Linked DNA regions of Rhodoligotrophos appendicifer. The protein of the gene in region 1 binds, or shares a complex with, the protein of each later gene. Links are inferred from orthologs where the notes say so. Each region holds a gene or a part of one and is shown on either strand. Other genes may lie near its edges.

What was found.
Region 2: the proteins of secY (region 1) and secA are in contact, whole or in part, in a crystal structure (PDB 3DIN), measured with the Thermotoga maritima proteins. The link is inferred for Rhodoligotrophos appendicifer from one-to-one orthologs. Residues at the interface, in WP_004081795.1 of Thermotoga maritima: Glu108, Gly109, Glu110, Glu111, Ala236, Glu237, Arg238, Arg239, Ile240, Thr241, Ile242, Gln243, Tyr244, Ala245, Arg246, Arg247, Val248, Thr249, Gly250, Arg251, Arg252, Val253, Tyr254, Gly256, Ala257, Ser258, Thr259, Tyr260, Leu261, Pro262; in WP_004082002.1 of Thermotoga maritima: Glu261, Ala262, Arg263, Lys300, Ala301, Arg302, Thr303, Ile304, Ile305, Leu323, Tyr324, Asp325, Pro326, Val329, Ser330, Tyr333, Ile336, Lys340, Phe345, Val349, Glu363, Phe364, Tyr374, Ser375, Gly376, Gly377, Glu393, Ile395, Thr482, Ser483.
Region 3: secY (region 1) and secG share a complex: the UniProt entries of both Escherichia coli proteins name them as parts of the sec protein translocase complex. The link is inferred for Rhodoligotrophos appendicifer from one-to-one orthologs.

Annotation. Positions count from the first base shown.
Region 1 is NZ_VHKL01000017.1:23,461-29,887, reverse strand. Bases 550-3,461 are described here. They hold secY (preprotein translocase subunit SecY), read right to left. Parts: upstream 2,716-3,461; coding sequence 1,384-2,715; downstream 550-1,383. Other genes in these bases: rpmD (50S ribosomal protein L30), read right to left, coding at 3,301-3,461; rplO (50S ribosomal protein L15), read right to left, coding at 2,781-3,272; FKM97_RS24790 (adenylate kinase), read right to left, coding at 809-1,387; rpsM (30S ribosomal protein S13), read right to left, coding at 550-605. In the rest of the region: rpsK (30S ribosomal protein S11), read right to left, coding at 1-219; more of rpsM, read right to left, coding at 237-549; more of rpmD, read right to left, coding at 3,462-3,504; rpsE (30S ribosomal protein S5), read right to left, coding at 3,509-4,072; rplR (50S ribosomal protein L18), read right to left, coding at 4,102-4,464; rplF (50S ribosomal protein L6), read right to left, coding at 4,479-5,015; rpsH (30S ribosomal protein S8), read right to left, coding at 5,108-5,506; rpsN (30S ribosomal protein S14), read right to left, coding at 5,531-5,836; rplE (50S ribosomal protein L5), read right to left, coding at 5,861-6,427. UniProt on the Escherichia coli protein: The central subunit of the protein translocation channel SecYEG. Consists of two halves formed by TMs 1-5 and 6-10.
Region 2 is NZ_VHKL01000001.1:696,067-702,910, reverse strand. The notes cover bases 1,620-4,948. They hold secA (preprotein translocase subunit SecA), read right to left. Parts: upstream 4,568-4,948; coding sequence 1,820-4,567; downstream 1,620-1,819. Other genes in these bases: lpdA (dihydrolipoyl dehydrogenase), read left to right, coding at 1,620-1,786. In the rest of the region: FKM97_RS03315 (VOC family protein), read left to right, coding at 1-371; more of lpdA, read left to right, coding at 383-1,619; FKM97_RS03300 (peptidylprolyl isomerase), read left to right, coding at 4,997-5,908; bifunctional glutamate N-acetyltransferase/amino-acid acetyltransferase ArgJ, read left to right, coding at 5,984-6,844. UniProt on the Escherichia coli protein: Required for protein export, interacts with the SecYEG preprotein conducting channel.
Region 3 is NZ_VHKL01000005.1:420,515-427,025, forward strand. Bases 2,077-5,072 are described here. They hold secG (preprotein translocase subunit SecG), read left to right. Parts: upstream 2,077-3,310; coding sequence 3,311-3,835; downstream 3,836-5,072. Other genes in these bases: FKM97_RS13835 (SurA N-terminal domain-containing protein), read right to left, coding at 2,077-2,182; tpiA (triose-phosphate isomerase), read left to right, coding at 2,415-3,179; pyrG (CTP synthase), read left to right, coding at 3,924-5,072. Also shown: trpE (anthranilate synthase component I), read right to left, coding at 1-263; more of FKM97_RS13835, read right to left, coding at 299-2,076; more of pyrG, read left to right, coding at 5,073-5,552; FKM97_RS13855 (mechanosensitive ion channel domain-containing protein), read left to right, coding at 5,695-6,511. UniProt on the Escherichia coli protein: Subunit of the protein translocation channel SecYEG. Overexpression of some hybrid proteins has been thought to jam the protein secretion apparatus resulting in cell death; while this may be true it also results in FtsH-mediated degradation of SecY.

The DNA.
Region 1 (6,427 bases):
ACGGCGTGCAGCTTCTTCGGCTGCCATCTGGGCTGCGAAGGGTGTCGACTTGCGCGAACCCTTAAACCCCATCTTGCCTGCCGAAGCCCAGGAAATCGTATTTCCCTGCACATCGGTGATCGTGATCATGGTGTTGTTGAAGGTCGCATTCACGTGGGCGACGCCCGATGTGATGTTCTTGCGTTCCTTGCGCTTGACGCGAGTGGTATCTTTGGCCATGGGTCTTGCCCTAATCCTTACTTCTTCTTACCGGCGATCGCCTTGGCCGGACCTTTGCGGGTACGGGCATTCGTATGCGTCCGCTGACCACGGACCGGCAAACCGCGCCGATGACGCAGCCCGCGATAGCAGCCCAGATCCATCAGCCGTTTGATATTCATAGCCACTTCGCGGCGCAGGTCGCCTTCGACCAAATAATCCCGGTCAATGGTTTCGCGGATCTGAAGAACATCGGCGTCCGACAGTTCGTTGACCCGCCGCTCCAGCGGAATGCTCACCTTTTCACAGATCTCACGAGCCTTCCTGTGACCAATGCCGTGAATATAGGTCAGCGCGATTTCGACGCGCTTGTTCGTCGGAATATTGACGCCAGCAATACGGGCCACGTCGCCTTCTCCTACAATCGCCCGAAATAAAGTAACGGGCCTAACCACGCCGCCGAATCGGCCAGCGATAACAGAACGAGGCTGAGCCCTCAGCAAATCCCCATCGGGAACTTCCAGAGGCCAGCCTGATCCAACACTAAAAAGTGCGCGTTATGTAAGACGAGTCTTCGTCTACGTCAACACGCGACTGTCAGTGGAAAACCTCAAGCCGCCTTATTCAATACCAAGTCAATCTGCCGGCTGACCTCATCCACGGGCGCCATGCCATCAACCGTCTTCAATTTACCGCTGTCCCGGTAATACTCTGCCACCGGCGCGGTCTGTTCGGTGTAAACGGATAACCGCTTGCGCAGCGCCTCGACATTGTCATCGGCCCGCGGTCCGCCAACCGTTTCGCTCGCTCGCTTCTCAATCCTGCTGATCAAGATCTGATCGTCGACCCCAAGCTCGATCACTGCGTCCAGCCCAAGACCGTGCTCATCAAGCATCTCATCGAGGGCTTGTGCCTGAGCAACATTACGGGGAAATCCATCAAGTATGAATCCACGCGCACAATCTGGTGCCTGGATTCGCTCGCCAATGATGCCCACTACGATCTCGTCGGGGACCAGATCTCCCCGAGCCATGATCGCCTCGACCTCGCGACCAAGCGCGCTTGCCTCAGCAATGGCTGCCCGGAGCATGTCACCAGTGGACAATTGCTTCAGACCCCTCCGCTCTTCCAAAAGCTTGGCCTGAGTGCCCTTACCCGCCCCGGGCGGACCCAGAAGGATCAGATTCATCGACGCGTCCCCCTGAGCTTCGCCTTTTTAACAAGGCCCTCATACTGATGAGCAAGGAGATGGCTCTGGACCTGAGAGACGGTGTCCATCGTCACGCTGACAACGATCAGCAACGACGTACCTCCGAAATAAAAGGGCAAAGCCCAGTAGGAACGTAGGATCTCGGGCATCATACAGACGAGGGACAGATAGAGAGCGCCAATCAAGGTGATGCGTGTCAGCACATAATCAATGTATTCGGCGGTCCGTTCACCGGGACGGATGCCAGGTATAAAACCTCCATACTTTTTCAGATTGTCCGCAGTATCCTTGGGATTGAAGACAATTGCCGTATAGAAGAATGCGAAGAAGATGATCATGGCCACGTAAAGCACCATGAACAACGGTTGGCCGGGCCCCAGAAGCGCCGTTATGGTCGTCAACCACCCCGGCCCCTGCCCTGCCGAAAAATTAGCCGCTGTAATGGGCAACAGAAGCAGCGAGGACGCAAAGATAGGAGGAATAACTCCCGCTGTATTCAGCTTAAGAGGCAAATGGGAGCTATCCCCCTGGAAAACCTTGTTGCCGACCTGTCGCTTAGGATATTGAACGAGAATACGCCGCTGCGCTCGCTCCATAAACACGATGAACATCACAACGGCGACCGCCATGATGACGATGCCGATAATGAGGTAGGTCGATAAAACACCTTGGCGCCCAAGCTCCAGAGTGCCGGCAATCGCCCTTGGCAGCTCCGCGACAATGCCTGCAAAGATGATCAGTGAAATTCCGTTTCCGATTCCCCGCGCGGTAATCTGCTCGCCAAGCCACATCAGGAAAACAGTCCCGCCCACGAGCGTGATCACCGTCGATACCCGGAAGAACCATCCGGGATCTAGGACGACATTGCCAGAACCCTCCAGCCCCACGGCTATTGCGTAGGCTTGAAAGGTAGCCAAGACCACCGTGCCGTAGCGAGTGTACTGATTCAGCGTTTTGCGGCCCTGCTCGCCTTCCTTCTTCAGCGCCTCAAGATGAGGTGAAACCGACGTCATCAGCTGAACGATGATAGAGGCGGAGATATACGGCATAATATTGAGGGCGAAAATCGCCATCCGCCCGAGAGCGCCACCGGCCATGCCGTTGATCCAGCCCAAAATGCCACTGGAGTTCTGTTGAACCAAACGTCCGAGTTCAATGGGATCCACACCCGGAACAGGAATGTAGGTTCCGAGGCGGTAAACAATCAACGCGCCAAGGGTGAACCATATCCGCTTCTTGAGCTCGGTCGCCTTGCCAAAGGCTGCAAGGTTGATATTTGCCGCAAGCTGCTCTGCTGCTGATGCCATTCTGTTCCTCGAGCGGATCCTGAGTGTCGATCAGATACAAATCATGACCGACGACCCGGCAATCGTCAGGCGATTTCTTCGGTCGCCTTCTGGGCCTTCTGAGCAATTACCGTCACACTGCCCCCGGCCTTTTCAACAGCCTCAAGCGCAGACTTGGTGGCATGGGCCACTTCAATCGAAATATTCGACTTCAACTCTCCGCCGCCAAGCAGACGTAAACCATGCAGCTTGCGCGAGAGGATGCCGGCGTCAAACAGGCTCTGAAGTGTAATAAGTGCGGCCGGATCAATTGCCTTGGCGTCAATCGCTTCCTGGAGCCGGCCGAGATTAATCTCATTGTACGCCTTGGCGTGTATGTTATTGAAGCCCCGCTTCGGCAGACGGCGATAGATCGGCATCTGGCCGCCTTCGAAACCGTTCACGGCGACGCCAGATCTGGCCTTCTGACCTTTGACACCGTGGCCCGAGGTCTTGCCGAGCCCGGAGCCCATGCCGCGGCCGCGACGCTTCGCGGAATGGCGCGCGCCAGGATTGTCCCTCAGTTCGTTCAGTTTCATCGTTCCAGACCTTTTGGCTCAGCGCCGCTTATTCAACCACGCGGACCAAGTGGCTCACCTTCTTGATCATTCCGCGTACTTCAGGCGTGTCGATCAGAGTCGACTGCCGGTGCATTCTTTTGAGACCCAACCCCAGCAAAGTGTCATGCTGGTCTTTTGGCCGACGGGCGGCGCTACCGATCTGCTCGACTGTCACCGTCGCCTTACCGGTATTGTCTTTAGCCTTCGCCATATTCCTATTCCACCATCGCTGATGCATCGCGGCGTCGAGCGACAATGTCACTCACCTTCTTACCGCGGCGCGAGGCGACCTGACGCGGGCTCATTTCATTCTTGAGCGCATCGAATGTCGCGCGAACCATGTTGTAAGGATTGGAGGTCCCAACAGATTTGGCGACAACGTCCTGCACACCCAGGGTTTCAAACACGGCACGCATCGGACCGCCAGCAATGATACCGGTACCAGGAGGGGCTGCGCGGAGCACTACGCGGCCCGCTCCGTGATGACCCAAAACGTCGTGATGAAGAGTCCGGCCTTCCCGCAACGGAACGCGCAGCATCGTCTTCTTCGCTGTCTCCGTTGCCTTACGAATAGCCTCCGGAACTTCTCGCGCTTTGCCATGGCCGAAGCCGACGCGCCCCTTCTGATCTCCAACCACGACGAGAGCAGCGAAGCCGAACCGACGTCCGCCCTTCACGACTTTAGCCACACGGTTGATGTGCACCAGCTTGTCGACGAACTCGCTGTCGCGATCGTCTCGATCCTTGCGGTCTTCCCGCTGATTGTCTCTCGGCGCCATAACGTTCGTCTGCCTTCGATGATCTCGGATTAGAAGTTCAGGCCGCCTTCGCGCGCGGCATCAGCCAACGCCTTCACACGGCCATGATAGAGATACCCTCCGCGGTCGAAAACCACGTCAGAGACCCCTGCACCTTTCGCACGCTCAGCAATCAACTTGCCAATAGCGCTCGCGGCATCAATACCACCGCCAGTCCTTAGTTGACCCTTCAAGTCGGGATCCAGGCTCGAGGCAGCGGCGAGCGTAACACCCTTCTCATCATCGATGATCTGGGCATAGATATTTTTGTGGGAGCGGAAGACGCTCAGGCGCGGGCGGCCATACGCACGCGCCTTCAGCGCCTTGCGCACCCGCGCCGAGCGGCGCTCCTGTTGGGACAATTTGCCAACCATTTACCAAACTCCCGTTACTTCTTCTTACCTTCCTTGCGGAAGACGGTTTCGCCAGCGTATTTAATGCCTTTACCCTTATAGGGCTCCGGCGGCCTATATTCGCGGATCTCCGCGGCAACCTGACCGACACGCTGCTTATCAATGCCGCTGATGATGATCTCCACCGGACGCGGCGTCTCGATCTTAATCCCCTCCGGCACCGGATATTTTACATCGTGGCTATAGCCAAGCTGCAATTGCAGGACATTGCCCTGAAGTGCAGCGCGATAGCCAACGCCGCTGATCTCAAGCGTCTTCTTGAATCCTTCAGAAACGCCTTCCACCATATTCGCAATCAACGTGCGGCTCATACCCCACATCGCCCGGGCTCGCTTGGAGTCGTCACGGGGATCGACGGTGACCGCGCCATCCTCGCCCATCTTCGCAAGGACCTCTTCCACGAGCACCATTGAAAGCTCACCCCTTGGACCTTTCGCGGACAAGGACCGGCCATCAATAGTGAGTGATACGCCCTTCGGTACGGGGACGGGCTTTTTACCGGTCCTGGACATGGCTCTTTTCCTGCTTCACTTCGGCCTTCCGTTATCCGGGATCTCCGGAAGCTGAGGCTGATCAAAACTGTTCGATGATACGCTGAACCGGCTCAGAAGACGGTGCAGAGCACTTCACCCCCGACATTGCGATCGCGTGCGTCAGAATCGGACATGACACCCTGCGAAGTCGAAAGGATCGAGATACCCAAACCGTTATAGACGGTCGGCATTGTCGTCACTGACGCATAAACGCGGCGGCCCGGGGTCGATACGCGCCTGATCTCATGGATAACCGGCTCGCCATCGAAGTATTTCAGCTCGATTTCGAACTCAGCCTTACCCGTTTCGAATTCAACCTCCGCATATCCACGGATGAAGCCTTCTTGCTCCAGCACGTCCAAGACGCGCTTCCGCAACTTAGAAGCCGGCGTTGTAACCTTCGTCTTGCCGCGCAGCTGAGCATTGCGGATGCGGGTCAACATATCGCCGAGCGGATCATTCACACTCATTTCAAGTTTCTCCAGACTTCCCGCTTACCAGCTCGACTTGACCATGCCGGGAATCGCGCCCTTAGAGGCATAATCCCGCAGCGCGATCCGCGACATCTTCAGTTTGCGGTAGAACGCCCGAGGACGCCCCGTAATCTCACATCGGTTCCGAATGCGTGTCGGAGCCGAGTTACGCGGCAACGCCGCCAGCTTAAGCTGTGCAGCAAACCGTTCCTCGATCGGCGTGGACTTATCCTGCACCAAAGCTTTCAGCCGCTGACGCCGAGCTGAAAACTTCTGGGCAAGCTTCCTGCGCCGCTTGTTGGTCTCGATAGCGCTCTTCTTGGCCATTTGGTCCTCTAGATCTTGGCGTCGTTACGCGGCCTGACGCCGAGCGGGCGCCTGGCGAAAGGGAAAGTCAAAAGCCTCGAGCAGAGCGCGAGCTTCGTCATCGGTGCGAGCAGTCGTACAGATGATCACATCAAGACCCCAAACTCGATCAACCTTATCATAGTTAATCTCTGGGAAAATTATGTGTTCCTTAATGCCCAAGGCATAATTGCCGTTGCCGTCAAAACTCGAAGTTGGCAAGCCACGAAAGTCCCGGACCCGAGGGAGAGCGATCGTTAAAAGACGATCGAAAAACTCATACATTCGGGCCCGACGTAGCGTAACCTTGCCTCCAATGGGCATGCCGTCGCGCACCTTGAAAGTCGCGATCGACTTTCGCGCCTTCGTCACCACAGCCTTCTGGCCAGCGATCAAAGCCAAATCCGCAACCGCGGAACGCACGAGCTTCGTATCGGCCACCGCCTCACCGATGCCCATGTTGAGCACGATCTTGTCGAGCTCAGGAACCTGATGGACGTTGCTGTAAGAAAATTTTTCAGTCAGCTTCGCGCGCACCTCGTCCCGATAATGCTGCTGAAGCCGAGGAATGTA
Region 2 (6,844 bases), on another replicon or contig:
ACTTCTACGAAGCAGCGTTCGGGGCCGTGCTGAAGAGGAAGGTGATGGCGGATGACGGGGAGCGTGTGCTGCACGCCGTCATCAACATCCATGGTGGCCAAGTCTATATTTGCGACGAGTTTCCCGAATTCGGCCCCAATGGCACACCGGCGCCGGCCACGCTAGGCGGCACCCCCGTGGCGCTTCAGCTCCATTTCACATCGGCGCGTGATGCCGATGCCGGATTCGACAGGGCGATCCAGGCCGGTGCCGAGATGGTCGTGGCGATGAAGGATGCCCCTTGGGGTGATCGTTACGGACGGATCCGGGATCCGTTCGGCCATATCTGGTCCCTGAGCGGTCCTTTGGGCAAACATCAGGATACCGAGTAGAAAGGTTTGAGATGGCGGAGAGCTTCGATCTCGTGGTTATCGGGACCGGCCCAGGCGGCTATGTGTGCGCGATCCGTGCGGCGCAGCTGGGATTGAAGGTGGCCGTCGTGGAGAAAAACCCCACATTCGGCGGAACTTGCCTGAATATCGGCTGCATTCCCTCGAAGGCCTTGCTTCATGCAAGCGAGGAATTCGAGAAGGCCGCTCATCATTTCGCCGAGATGGGAATCAAGATCGAAGCGCCCAAGCTCGATCTCGCCACGATGATGGCGTTCAAGGACGACGGCGTCTCTGGGAATGTGAAGGGCGTCGAGTTCCTTCTGAAGAAGAACAAGGTCACAGCCTTCAAGGGCAAGGGCCGCATTCTCGGTGCCGGCACGGTCGAGGTGGCAGACGGCGACAAGACCGAGACCATCGAAACAAAAGCGATCGTGATCGCGACCGGGTCGGACGTCACACGCCTCAAGGGTGTCGAGATCGACGAGAAGCAGATCGTCTCTTCGACCGGCGCGCTCACTCTCGATAAGGTGCCGGAGAAGCTGGTCGTCATCGGCGCAGGGATCATCGGTCTCGAACTCGGATCCGTCTGGCGGCGTCTGGGCGCGCGGGTCACGGTCGTCGAGTTTCTGGATCGCATCACGCCTGGCATGGATGCGGGCATCTCCAAGGATTTCCAGCGTCTCCTGAAGAAGCAGGGCATCGATTTCCTGATGTCGACCAAGGTCACGGGAGTCGAAAAGCAGAAGAAGGGCCTGAAGGTGACCACGGAGCCGGCGCAAGGCGGCGAGGCCACCGTGCTCGATGCCGATGTCGTACTCGTCGCGATCGGACGGGTGCCCTTCACTGAGGGCCTCGGCCTCGATGAGGCCGGCATCAAGCGCGACGACAGGGGCCGTGTCGACGTCGACGATCATTTCCAGACCAGTCTCGCCGGCGTCTATGCCATCGGCGACGTGGTCCGCGGCCCCATGCTGGCCCATAAGGGTGAGGACGAGGGTGTGGCCGTTGCCGAGATCATCGCCGGCAAAGCCGGGCATGTGAATTACGGCGTCATTCCCAGCGTCATCTACACCTCGCCCGAGGTGGCCAGTGTCGGGCAGACCGAAGAAGAGCTCAAAGCCGCGGGAATCGATTACAAAGTCGGCAAGTTTCCCTTCATGGCCAATGGTCGCGCCAAGGCCAATCGCACCACCGACGGCTACGTTAAGTTTCTGGCGGATTCGAAAACCGACCGGGTGCTCGGGTGCCACATCATCGGCACCAATGCCGGTGAGATGATCCACGAGGTTGCCGTTCTGATGGAGTTCGGCGGCTCATCAGAAGATCTCGCCCGCACCTGCCATGCCCACCCGACCCTCTCAGAGGCCGTCAAAGAGGCTGCGATGGCCGTCGAAGGGCGCGCCATCCACATGTAGATCAGACGGCCTGATCCGGACGTCGCGTCCGGCTCAGGCCTGAGCTCCATGACAATGCTTGTATTTCCGTCCTGACCCGCAGGGGCACGGCGCGTTGCGCTGAACTTTGCCCCATGTCGCGGGATTATTCGGATTCAGGGCTACCGGTTCCGCCGCCATCCGCGAGGGGCCGCCCCATTGTGCGCCGCCGGCAAAGGCGAGCGCGGGCTCGTTCATCTCGTCCTCGCCGGTAAACGGATTGGCATGATGGGCCTCCATCATCGGGAGTTCATCATGCTCCAGGAATTCCGGAGGGACGTCCTGCGCGAGCTCGACACGCATCAGCTGGGCGGTCACCGCTTCGCGTAGTCTGGCAAGCACGGATTCAAAGAGGGTAAAGGCCTCGGTCTTGTACTCGTTCAGCGGATCGCGCTGAGCGTATCCGCGCAGACTGACGGCTTGACGCAGGTGATCCAGGGTCACGAGGTGCTCGCGCCACAGATGGTCCAAGGTCTGGAGCAGAACGGCCTTCTCGATCTGCTGCATGATGTCCGGTGTGTAGCGCTCCCGCTTGGCCTCGTATCCGCCATTCACATGGGTCGCGATGCGCTCGCGGATTTCCTCGTCCGCGATGCCTTCTTCCTTCGCCCAATCCTCGATCGGCAGATCATAGGCCAGCACTTCGATGACGCGTTCATGCAGCCCAGTCACATCCCATTGCTCGGCATAGGCGCGCTCGGGAATGTGCTCTGCCACCAAATCATGGATGACCTGGTGGCGCATGTCGTCGACGGTGTCCGAAATCTCCTGGCCACGCATGATCTCGATACGCTGCTCGAAGATCACCTTGCGCTGGTCGTTCATGACGTCGTCATATTTGAGGACGTTCTTGCGGATGTCGAAGTTGCGTGCCTCGACCTTCTGCTGCGCCTTCTCAAGAGCCTTGTTGATCCAGGGATGGATGATCGCCTCACCTTCCTGGATGCCGAGCCGCTGCAGCATGGTGTCCATGCGCTCGGAGCCAAAGATCCGCATGAGGTCGTCTTCAAGGGACAGGAAGAAACGCGAATGTCCCGGATCGCCCTGGCGTCCCGAACGGCCCCGCAGCTGATTGTCGATGCGGCGACTCTCATGCCGCTCCGTGCCCACGACATAGAGGCCTCCCGCGGCGAGCACCGTCTCCTTGTGCCTGGCCACTTCCTCCCGTATCGCCTGAGCGCGGCGAGCGAATTCCGCTTCATCCGTCACGTCGGAAAGCTCGGCTGCAATCCGCATGTCCGCATTGCCACCAAGCTGGATGTCGGTGCCGCGACCGGCCATGTTCGTGGCGATCGTCACGGCGCCCGGGACGCCGGCCTGAGCGATGATCTGGGCTTCCTGCTCGTGGTAGCGGGCATTCAGAACGCTGTGAACGACCTTCTGCTCCTTGAGCATGGCAGACAGGACTTCGGACTTCTCGATCGAGGCGGTGCCGACCAGCAGGGGCTGGCCGCGTTCGCGGCACTGCTTCACCAGCTCGATGATCGACAGATATTTCTCGCGGGCCGTCCGGTAGACTTCATCATCGTCATCGATCCGCTTGACGGGCAGGTTGGTCGGTATCTCCAAGACCTGCAGCTTGTAGATGTCGTCAAACTCGTTGGCCTCCGTCGCGGCCGTGCCGGTCATTCCGGCGAGCTTCTTGTAGAGGCGGAAGTAGTTCTGGAAGGTGATCGAGGCGAGGGTCTGGTTTTCGGGCTGAATCTGCACCCGCTCCTTGGCCTCGAGCGCCTGATGAAGACCCTCGGAATAGCGGCGACCGGGCATCATGCGGCCCGTAAACTCGTCGATGATGATGACCTGGGCATCCTTAACGATATAGTCCCGGTCCTTCTGGAAGAGCTTATGGGCCCTCAGGGCCTGATTGATGTGGTGGACGACGGAGACATTCTCGACGTCATAGAGCGAATCGCCCTCCAGCATGCCGGCTTCCTGCAGCTGGCTTTCCAAGAGCTGGTTGCCGTCTTCCGTCAGCGAGACCGTCTTCTGCTTCTCGTCGACCTCATAATGCTCCGGCAGAAGCAGGGGAATGAAATCATCGACTTTGAGGTACAGCTCGGAGCGATCTTCCAGGGGACCGGAGATGATCAGAGGCGTCCGCGCCTCATCGATCAGGATCGAATCGACCTCATCGACGATCGCGAAGACATGTCCGCGCTGGACCATGTCCTCGAGATGGAACTTCATGTTGTCGCGAAGATAGTCGAAGCCGAACTCGTTGTTCGTGCCGTAGGTGATGTCGCAGTGGTAGGCCTCGCGCCGCTGCTGGTCGTCGAGGCCGTGAATGATGCATCCCACCGTCAGCCCAAGGAATTTATAGACGCGCCCCATCCATTCCGCGTCGCGGCTGGCCAGGTAGTCGTTCACCGTCACGACATGCACGCCCTGGCCTGTCAGGGCGTTGAGATAGCCGGGGGCGGTCGACACCAGCGTCTTGCCCTCGCCGGTGCGCATCTCCGAGATCTTGCCCTCATGCTGGACCATGCCGCCGATGAGCTGGACGTCGAAATGCCGCTGCCCCAAGACCCGCTTGGCGGCTTCGCGAATCGTGGCGAATGCCGGCACGAGCAGGTCATTGAGGTTCTTTCCGGCCGCGAGCTGCTCGCGAAATTTCACTGTCTGCCCCCGAAGCTCCTCGTCCGTGAGGCGCGCGATCTCCGGTTCCATCGCGTTGATGGAGGCGACTGTGTCGTAATAGCGCTTTAGCCGCTTCTCGTTGGAGGTTCCAAAGATCTTCGAGGCAAGCGCTGAGAAGGAAACCATAGGCAGAGTCCTTGTGGCCGCTGATGTCGGCTGCAATGCATCCCGCACGTTTTCCGCCGTGTTCTACTGGAGCGGCGCAATCCGTGCAATTTGCGATCTCGTCGCGACCCGTCGACATTGCAAGGCGCTCAGGCCTCAGACCAGGAGTGAAGCAAATGCGGCAAAGGGTAACGATATGGCACATCACATAGAACGGGAGACGTTCACTTTCAATTGACGAAGCAGCTCGTGAGGCGTCTCGACGCTGCATCGGGGACAGGTTTCCATGCTTGCATGCCGGGACCTTTATCGCCATTGTTCGGGCATGCGACATGGAGGTTGGGCCAGTTGGACGCGAGATCCCTGGCACATTGTCGCCGAAATCTGGGTTCAAGAGGGCTCCAGCATGGCGCGCAGACAAGTGCGGCCGGCAGAGGATTGGGAGAAACCATGACGTTGAAGAAGGGACTGTGCTCCGTCGCAGCAGTCGCAATCGCTTTGACCCTATCGCCGATGGCGATGGCGCAGCAGGTTCCCCCCGAGGATCCCGTCGTCGCCAAGGTCAACGGATACGAGATCCATGCCTCCGAGGTGAAGCTGGCTGCCGACGATCTCCCGCAGCTCTCGGAAGTGCCCCCGCAGCTGCGCTATGCCTTCGTGGTCGAATACCTCATCGAACGTCACCTGATGGCTCAGGAGGGCGTCAAGGAATCGATCGCCGATACGAACGAGTACAAGCGCCGGCTCGCTTTCTATCAGGCCAAGGCGCTTCGCGACGCCTTCTTCCAGGCGAAGATCCAGCCGACAGTGAAGGAAGAGGAAGTCCGCAAGATCTATGACGAGCAAGCGGCCAAAGTGAACGCCTCCGAGCGCGTTCATGCCAAGCACATCCTCGTCGACACCGAAGAGCAGGCACAGGACGCGCTCACCAAAATCAAAGCGGGCGCGAATTTCGAAGACCTTGCCAAGCAGATCAGCAAGGACGGGTCCGCCCAATATGGAGGCGACCTCGATTTCTTCAGCGCTGACGAGATGGTTCCGGAATTTTCCCAGGTCGCCTTCGCGCTTAAGCCGGGTGAGATTTCGGATCCCGTGAAGACCCAGTATGGCTGGCATATCATCAAGGTCGTCGAGCGCAAGCAGGGAGGCGCGGAACCCTATGAGAAGGTCAAGAACGGTCTGACGCTCATCGTCCTCCGGCAAAAGGTCCAGGAGAAGGTGGCCGAGCTCCGCAAGGCTTCGGACGTGGAGCTCGTGGATCCCGATCTGAAGCGTCTCAAGACCCAGATGGAAGAGATGCAGAAGGGCCAGCAACCCACGCAACCGGGACAACCACCGGCGCAGGCGAAACCGGCGCAATAGACGACACTCTCCGCAGCGCTATGATATGAAAAACCAGCGGCATGCCAACCGGGCATGCCGCGTTCATTTGTGGACATGCTCATGGCGACCAAGCTGCCCGTATCTCCTCTTGCCCCCGACTCAAATCCTTCGCTGAACCCCATCGCCGGCGTCCGCCTTGCGGCCGTCGAGGCCGGGATACGCTACAAGGGACGGACCGATTTGATGCTGGCGGTGCTGCCCCCGGGCACCGTGGCCGCAGGGAGCCTCACCCGCTCCAAGACCGCATCCGCACCCGTCGATTGGTGCCGCCAACAGCTTGGCCATGGCGGCGCCCGCGCCCTGCTGGTCAACTCCGGCAATGCAAATGCCTTCACCGGCCGGATCGGCGACGAGGCCGTCGCGATCTCGGCCGACGCCGTCGCGCGGGCCGTAGGATGCCGGCGTGAGGAAGTCTATCTCGCCTCGACCGGGGTCATCGGCGAGCCCCTGCCCACGGCGCCCATTCTCGCGGCCCTCGACAGTCTTGCCGCTGCGGTCGACGAGACGAAATGGGCCGAGGCCGCCCGGGCGATCATGACCACCGACACGTTCCCCAAGAGCGCCACGGCCACGGCCCGGCTCGGGGGCAAGTCCGTGACCATCAACGGCATCGCCAAGGGCTCCGGCATGATCGCCCCGGACATGGCGACCATGCTGGCCTTCCTCTTTACCGATGCAGCCCTGCCTCAGCCGATCCTGCAGGCTCTGCTCACGGCGAGCGTCGACAAGAGCTTCAACTGCACCACGGTGGACGGGGACACGTCGACCAGCGACACGGTGCTGATCTTCGCCACCGGACAAGCCGGCAATGCGGCCGACGTCTCCGAGACGGATCCGGAACTGGATGATTTCCGCCAGGCCTTGGACACGGTCACCCGGGAACTGGCCCTGCTCGTCGTTCGCGATGGCGAGGGC
Region 3 (6,511 bases), on another replicon or contig:
GCCAAGGCTCCCCGATTGATGAAGGTCTTGCCGTTCTCCACCTTCCAGATGAGGTCCGGCTTGATGCCGATGATCGAGTAACGGCCGCGCACGGCGCCGCCTTCTACGGATTCCAGCAGCAGGCTGTAGGGTTCATGGCGTGCGATTTTGAGCATCGCCGAGACCGGCGTCTCCAGGTCTGCGACGAGACGCGCCGAAACGACCTGCGCCTCGCCCCGCTCATAGAGGCGGGCAAAGGCTTCGTAGTCTGGTGTGGAAAGCATGATGTCACGTCACTGGATGGAGGGCAGGGGATTGGTCAGGATTGCGGTGAACTGATCCTCGACCAAACCTCATTGTTCATCGTGACGCCCAGATCCTTCTCCAGGTCGGCGACATATTCGCCGAAGATATCGCCGGACAGGCTCTGCTCGAGCGTCCGTTGCAGCGCGGCGGCCTGCGGTCCGTCCGGATCGAATGCCGGGACGGCGATCTTCGTGGTCTGGATGAGCTGCGTGGTCTTTGTCTCCGGGTCGTTGGCGACCCCCACGCCGCCTTCGGGTGTGGCGAACAGGGCGGCGACGCCGGCCTTGGTCAAGCCGGGCGCTTCGCCATTGCGTTTGAGGGGGGGGGTGGTTTGGGGAGCCAGGGATAGCTCCTGCGCCAGTTGATCGAAGCTCTTCGCACCGCTGCGGACCTCGGTAGCGTAACCCTCGGCCTTCGCCCTCAAGGCCTCGCCGGCACGCTCTGTGGAGATGAGCTTGATGATCTCGGGCCGCACCTCGTCCACGGACTTCGCCGCTTCAGGCGAGATGTCCGCGACGTCGAACCAGACGAAGCCCTCGTCTTCGGTGCTGACGGGATCGTTCTCGACCCCCACATCGCTCTCGAAGGCGGCTGCCACGACGCGGTCGAGGGCAGGCAGATTGGTGATCGGCGCCCCGTCCGGGCCCTTGCCGCTGCGGTCGACCCCATCGATCTGCAGGACCGGCAGGTTCATCTTCTCGGCGGCCTCGCGCAGGCTCGCACCGCTTGCCCGTTCATCTTCGAACTCATCGTGAAGCGTCCCGATCCGATCCGTGGCCTTTGCGACCTTGAGCGACTGGAGCAGCTTGTCCCTCACCTCGGCCAGGGGCGTCACCTGCCCGGGTTGGATGTCGGTCACTTTCAGCAGCATGACCGAAAGCCGTCCCTCGACGGGCTGGCTGACCTGGTCCTTCTGGAGGGAGAAGGCGGCGTCGGCGAGCGCCGTGTCCGGGATCTGTCGCTTGGTGACCAGACCCATGGTGTAATCCGCCTCCGTCAGCCCCTGCTCCTTCGCGAGGGCGACGAAATCGGCCCCCGATTGCAGCTTGGCGCGCGCGGCCCGGGCGGCGGCCTCGTCCGCAAAGGCCATCTGCAGGACTTGGCGCTTCTCCGGCACCGAGAACTGGTCCAGCCGCTGTTGATAGGCGGCCTCGACTTCGGCCTCCGGAATCTCGATGCCTTTGGCGACGTCCTCCGGCTCCATCGCCACCACGGTCAGGGTGCGGAACTCCGGCGCAGTGAAGCTGCGCTTGTGCTCATTGTAGTACTCGGTGATCTCCGCCTCGGTCGGCGCGGGAATGTTTTCGAGGGTCGGGGCGGGCAGGGTGATATAGGTGCCGACGCGTTCGCTGGCCTGGTTCTCGAAGGCCGCCTTGATCAGGGTCTCCGGCACCTGGAACTGGCGATCGACGGCGCTGGCGATGGACTCCCGCAGCATTTGCGTCCGCTCGAGCTCGAGGTACTGGGCCTCGGTCAGGCCGTTCGCCCTCAGCACTTGCAGGAAAGTGCTGCGATCGAACTCGCCGCGCGGGTTGCGGAAGGCGGGGATCCGGGCCGCCCGCTCGGCAATGGCGATGTCGGGCACGGCCAATCCAAGGTTCTGGGCCTGCACCTCGAGGGCGGTGTTTCGCACCATCTCGTTCAGCACCTGCAGGTCGAAGCCGAATTGCCGTGCCTCCTCGAGGGTGATGGACCGGCCGAGTCGTTGCGACAGCGACCGCATCTGCTGCTGCAGCGACTGCTGATACTGCTCGACCCCAATCTCGCGATCGCCGACCGTGGCCACGGCCACGTTGCGCGGCCCTGTGAAGATGTCCGAGACGCCCCAGACCGCGAAGCTCATCGCAATGAGCGCGATGAACAGTTTAGCCACCCAACCGGCGGCTTTGCTTCGCATGACAGAAAGCATCTCTCGGGTCCCAACCTTGCAGGCGCGCCAAAACCCTTCTCCGGCGCGGAGGCCGCATCATATGGATCGCGTGCCCTGGGGGCAAGTCCAGCGCCCCACACATATGTGCAATTGATTGCGGATGCTTGCGTCTTTAGGACGTACGGGCTTCACTGTCGCCCTGGGGACAGGCGCGGGGGTCGGATCCGTCCTCTCGCGGGATCTAAAACATGGATGGAGAATGGTTGCCACAACCCTAATGCCGCTCGTCGTCGGCAACTGGAAAATGCATGGCCTATCGGCCTCGCTTGCCGAAATCCGCTTGCTGGCCGCCATGCTGGAGGGCGTGGAACTGGCATGCGACGTCGCGATCTGCCCTCCGGCGACGCTGCTGCGGTCGGTCTCCGAGGCTCTGGAGGAGAGCGTCATCGCCGTCGGGGGTCAGGATTGCCGTCCCGAGCCCTCCGGTGCCTACACCGGCGACGTCTCCGCCGAGATGATTCGCGACGCCGGCGCCACCCTGGTGATTGTTGGCCATTCCGAGCGGCGCGGTTTTCACGGGGAAACCGATGAGCTGGTGAGGGAGAAGGCTGCCGCTGCCCATCGCGCCGGTCTGGTGAGCATCATCTGTATCGGCGAGACGGAGGCCCAGCGCGATGCGGGAAACACCCTCGACGTCATCCGAAGCCAGCTCGATGGATCGGTGCCCGCGACGTCGACGGCGGGGAACACCGTGCTCGCCTATGAGCCCGTCTGGGCCATCGGCTCGGGCCGGACCCCGACGGAGGAGCAGATCGGCGAGGTTCATGATGTGATCCGCAGCCATCTGACCTCCGGCCTCGGCCGTGACGCGGACGAAATTCGGCTGCTCTATGGTGGCTCCATGAAGCCTCAGAACGCGGCATCCATTCTGAAAATTCCCAATGTGGACGGTGGTTTGGTGGGCCAAGCGAGCCTGAGTGCAAAGGACTTTCTTGGGATCATCGCGGTCTTTGCGCCGCTGTGAACATCCTGGTCGGATGCTTGATCTCGCACCGACGGGCGACCAAATGGCAGTTTGCACTGGGATATGTTTCGCGCTAAAGCCTGCCGCCGCGTGACGGCGCCGATCCTGGCGGCGCGAACTGGGTTGAGAACATGGAAGAGGTTATTCTCGTCATCCACCTGCTCGTGGCGATCGGTCTCGTCGCGGTCGTGCTCTTGCAGCGCTCCGAGGGCGGCGCTCTGGGCATCGGTGGCGGCGGCGGCGGGTCCATGTTCTCCAGTCGCGGTGCTGCGAATCTTCTCACGCGGGCCACGGCCATTCTCGCGGCCATGTTCTTTGTCACATCCATGGTGCTGACCCTCATTCACAGCCGTGGCGGCGGCGGTTCGGTCTTCGATCAATTGATGCAGCGCGAGGCGCCTGCTGGCCAGGCCCCGGCGGGCGCACCGGCCGGCGGTGGCTCGGTGCTGCCGAATCTGCCATCAGCGCCCAGCTCATCGGCGCCGGCACCCACAGCGCCAAGCTCATCGGCACCGGCACCCACGGCGCCGAGCTCGTCAGCGCCGGGTTCATCGGCGCCGAGTTCATCGGCGCCGGCAACGACGTCGCCAGCACCCTCGAGTGCACCGGCGTCACCTGCGAGCCCGGCTCAGCCGCAAGTTCCGGCGCCGAATTGATGTCTGGTGAACACGACGCAAAACCTCTTGCGCATAATGTCGATTAGCGCTGGTGGAAATTTCTGAATCTGGTGTACGTTGCAGGCCCATGGCGCGGTACATATTCATTACCGGCGGCGTGGTTTCCTCACTCGGCAAGGGGCTCGCTTCCGCAGCACTCGGTGCTCTTCTCCAAGCGCGTGGTTATTCCGTGCGGCTGAGAAAGCTCGATCCCTATCTCAATGTCGATCCGGGGACCATGAGCCCCTATCAGCATGGCGAGGTCTTCGTCACCGATGATGGTGCCGAAACCGACCTCGACCTTGGCCATTACGAACGCTTCACTGGCCGTCCCTGCACGAAGCAGGACAACATCACCACGGGCCGGATCTATCAGGAGATCCTGAGCAAGGAACGTCGGGGCGATTATCTCGGCGGCACGGTCCAGGTGATTCCCCATGTCACGGACGCCATCAAGGCGTTCATTCTCAGCGGCAATGAGGAGTTCGATTTCGTCCTCTGCGAGATCGGGGGCACGGTGGGCGACATCGAGGGCCTGCCGTTCTTCGAGGCGATTCGGCAGTTGCGCAACGAGCTGCCGCGCGACAGCTGCGTCTATATCCATGCGACCTTACTTCCCTATATCGCCAGTGCCGGTGAGCTGAAGACGAAGCCCACCCAGCACTCCGTGAAGGAACTGCGCTCCATCGGCATTCAGCCCGACATTTTGCTGTGTCGCAGCGAACGTCCGATCCCCGAAGGCCAGCGCAAGAAGATCGCGACCTTCTGCAACGTGCGCGAAGAGGCGGTGATCCCGGCTCTGGACGTGAAGTCCATCTATGACGTGCCGCTGACCTATCACCGCGCCGGACTGGATTCCCAGGTGCTGGCGGCTTTCGGATTGCACGCCGATCCTGCCTTGCCCCTGGCGCGCTGGGAACAGATCGCCCGTCGCGTCCATGAGCCGGAAGGCCAGGTGCGCATCGCCGTGGTGGGCAAGTATACTGGTCTTCTGGATGCCTATAAATCCTTGAACGAGGCCCTGGTCCATGGCGGCATCGCGAACAATGTTCGGGTGCAGCTGGACTGGATTGAGGCGGAAATATTCGAGCGCGAGGATCCGTCTCCCTTTCTGGAAGGGGTTCACGGGATCCTTGTTCCCGGCGGCTTCGGCGAGCGTGGTGCCGAGGGCAAGATCGCTGCCGCGACCTTTGCGCGGACGCGCAAGGTCCCCTATTTCGGGATTTGCTTTGGCATGCAGATGGCCGTGATCGAAGCCGCCCGCAATCTGGCCGGCATCGCCAGGGCCAATTCGACCGAGTTCGGGGCGACCGAGGAACCGGTCGTCGGCGTGATGACGGAATGGATGCGCGGCAACGAGCTCGAGCAGCGTCGGGCCAATGGCGATCTGGGCGGCACGATGCGTCTCGGTGCCTATGACGCGACATTGGGGCGAGACACCAAAGTCGCGGCGATCTATGGCGACATTCGCATCTCCGAGCGTCACCGTCATCGCTACGAGGTCAATCTCCGCTACCGCGATCGGCTTGAGGCGGCGGGCCTTAGGTTTTCCGGAATGTCTCCGGATGGCCTCCTGCCGGAGACCGTGGAGCTTCCCGATCATCCCTGGTATGTCGGCGTTCAATATCATCCGGAGTTGAAATCCCGGCCTTTCGCGCCCCATCCGTTGTTCGCATCCTTCATTGCCGCCGCCGTGGAGCAAAGCCGCTTGGTGTGACGGTCGGCCTTCAAATGGCCTTGGTCCTCCGTGATCAACCGATGCGAAAAGCGCGCTGGTGCGCGTCCTCGATGATGCAGGGCAGATGAAAGCGCGAGCGGTCCATCCTTCGATATGTCTGCTGAGATGGTTGATGGCCTTCATGGCCATCACGATGGTTTTGGCTGCCCCTGTCTTGGCGCAGGATGCCGTGCTGGAGCGCGTGCAGCGCCAGGTTCAGCCGCTGACGCAGGAAATCGAACAGCTGAAGCAACAGCTGGCGCGGCCGGACATCAGCACCGGCGACCTGAATTCCACCAGGGCCAGGATCGAGACCATCCGCACGGACACCCTGCGGATGAGCGAGCAGTTGCAGCCTCTCCTGAACGCGGCAAATCAGAGCCTCGATCAATTGGGGCCCTTGCCCGAGGGGGAGGTGCAGGAAGCGCCCAGCGTCGCGGAGCAGCGCAAGCAGTTGACGGCGCGACGGGATGCCATTCGTTCGGTGCAGGCGCAGTTGGACCTGTTGCGGGTGAGTAGCCAGCAGCTCTCCGAGCAGGCCTCGGAAATCCAGCACAGCCGTTTCTTCCAGAAGGTCTTCATCACCGATCGATCGGTGATGGATCCGCGCCTCTGGCTTGAGGGACTGAACACTGTCGACCCCTTCGTCACGCGGTTCCTGACGGTCTTCAACAACTGGTGGAGCAGGTTGGTCGGCTCCCTCACCGGCTTCTCGCTCATCCTTCTGTTGGGTGAGCTCGCTGCGGCGATCGCGGCCGCCGTGGTGACCAGACGGGCCTTGAAGTGGCTGCTGCAGCCGCGACGCAACAAGCCCAACCCTACCGATCTGGAACGCTTGTGGAACGTTCCGGCGAGGGTGATCGTCGTCTCGGCCTCGATCCTGGTAGGCATCCTGCTCATCTACTTCGCACTGTCCACCACCATTGAGACCAGCCAGCAGGCGACTCGCATCTACTGGA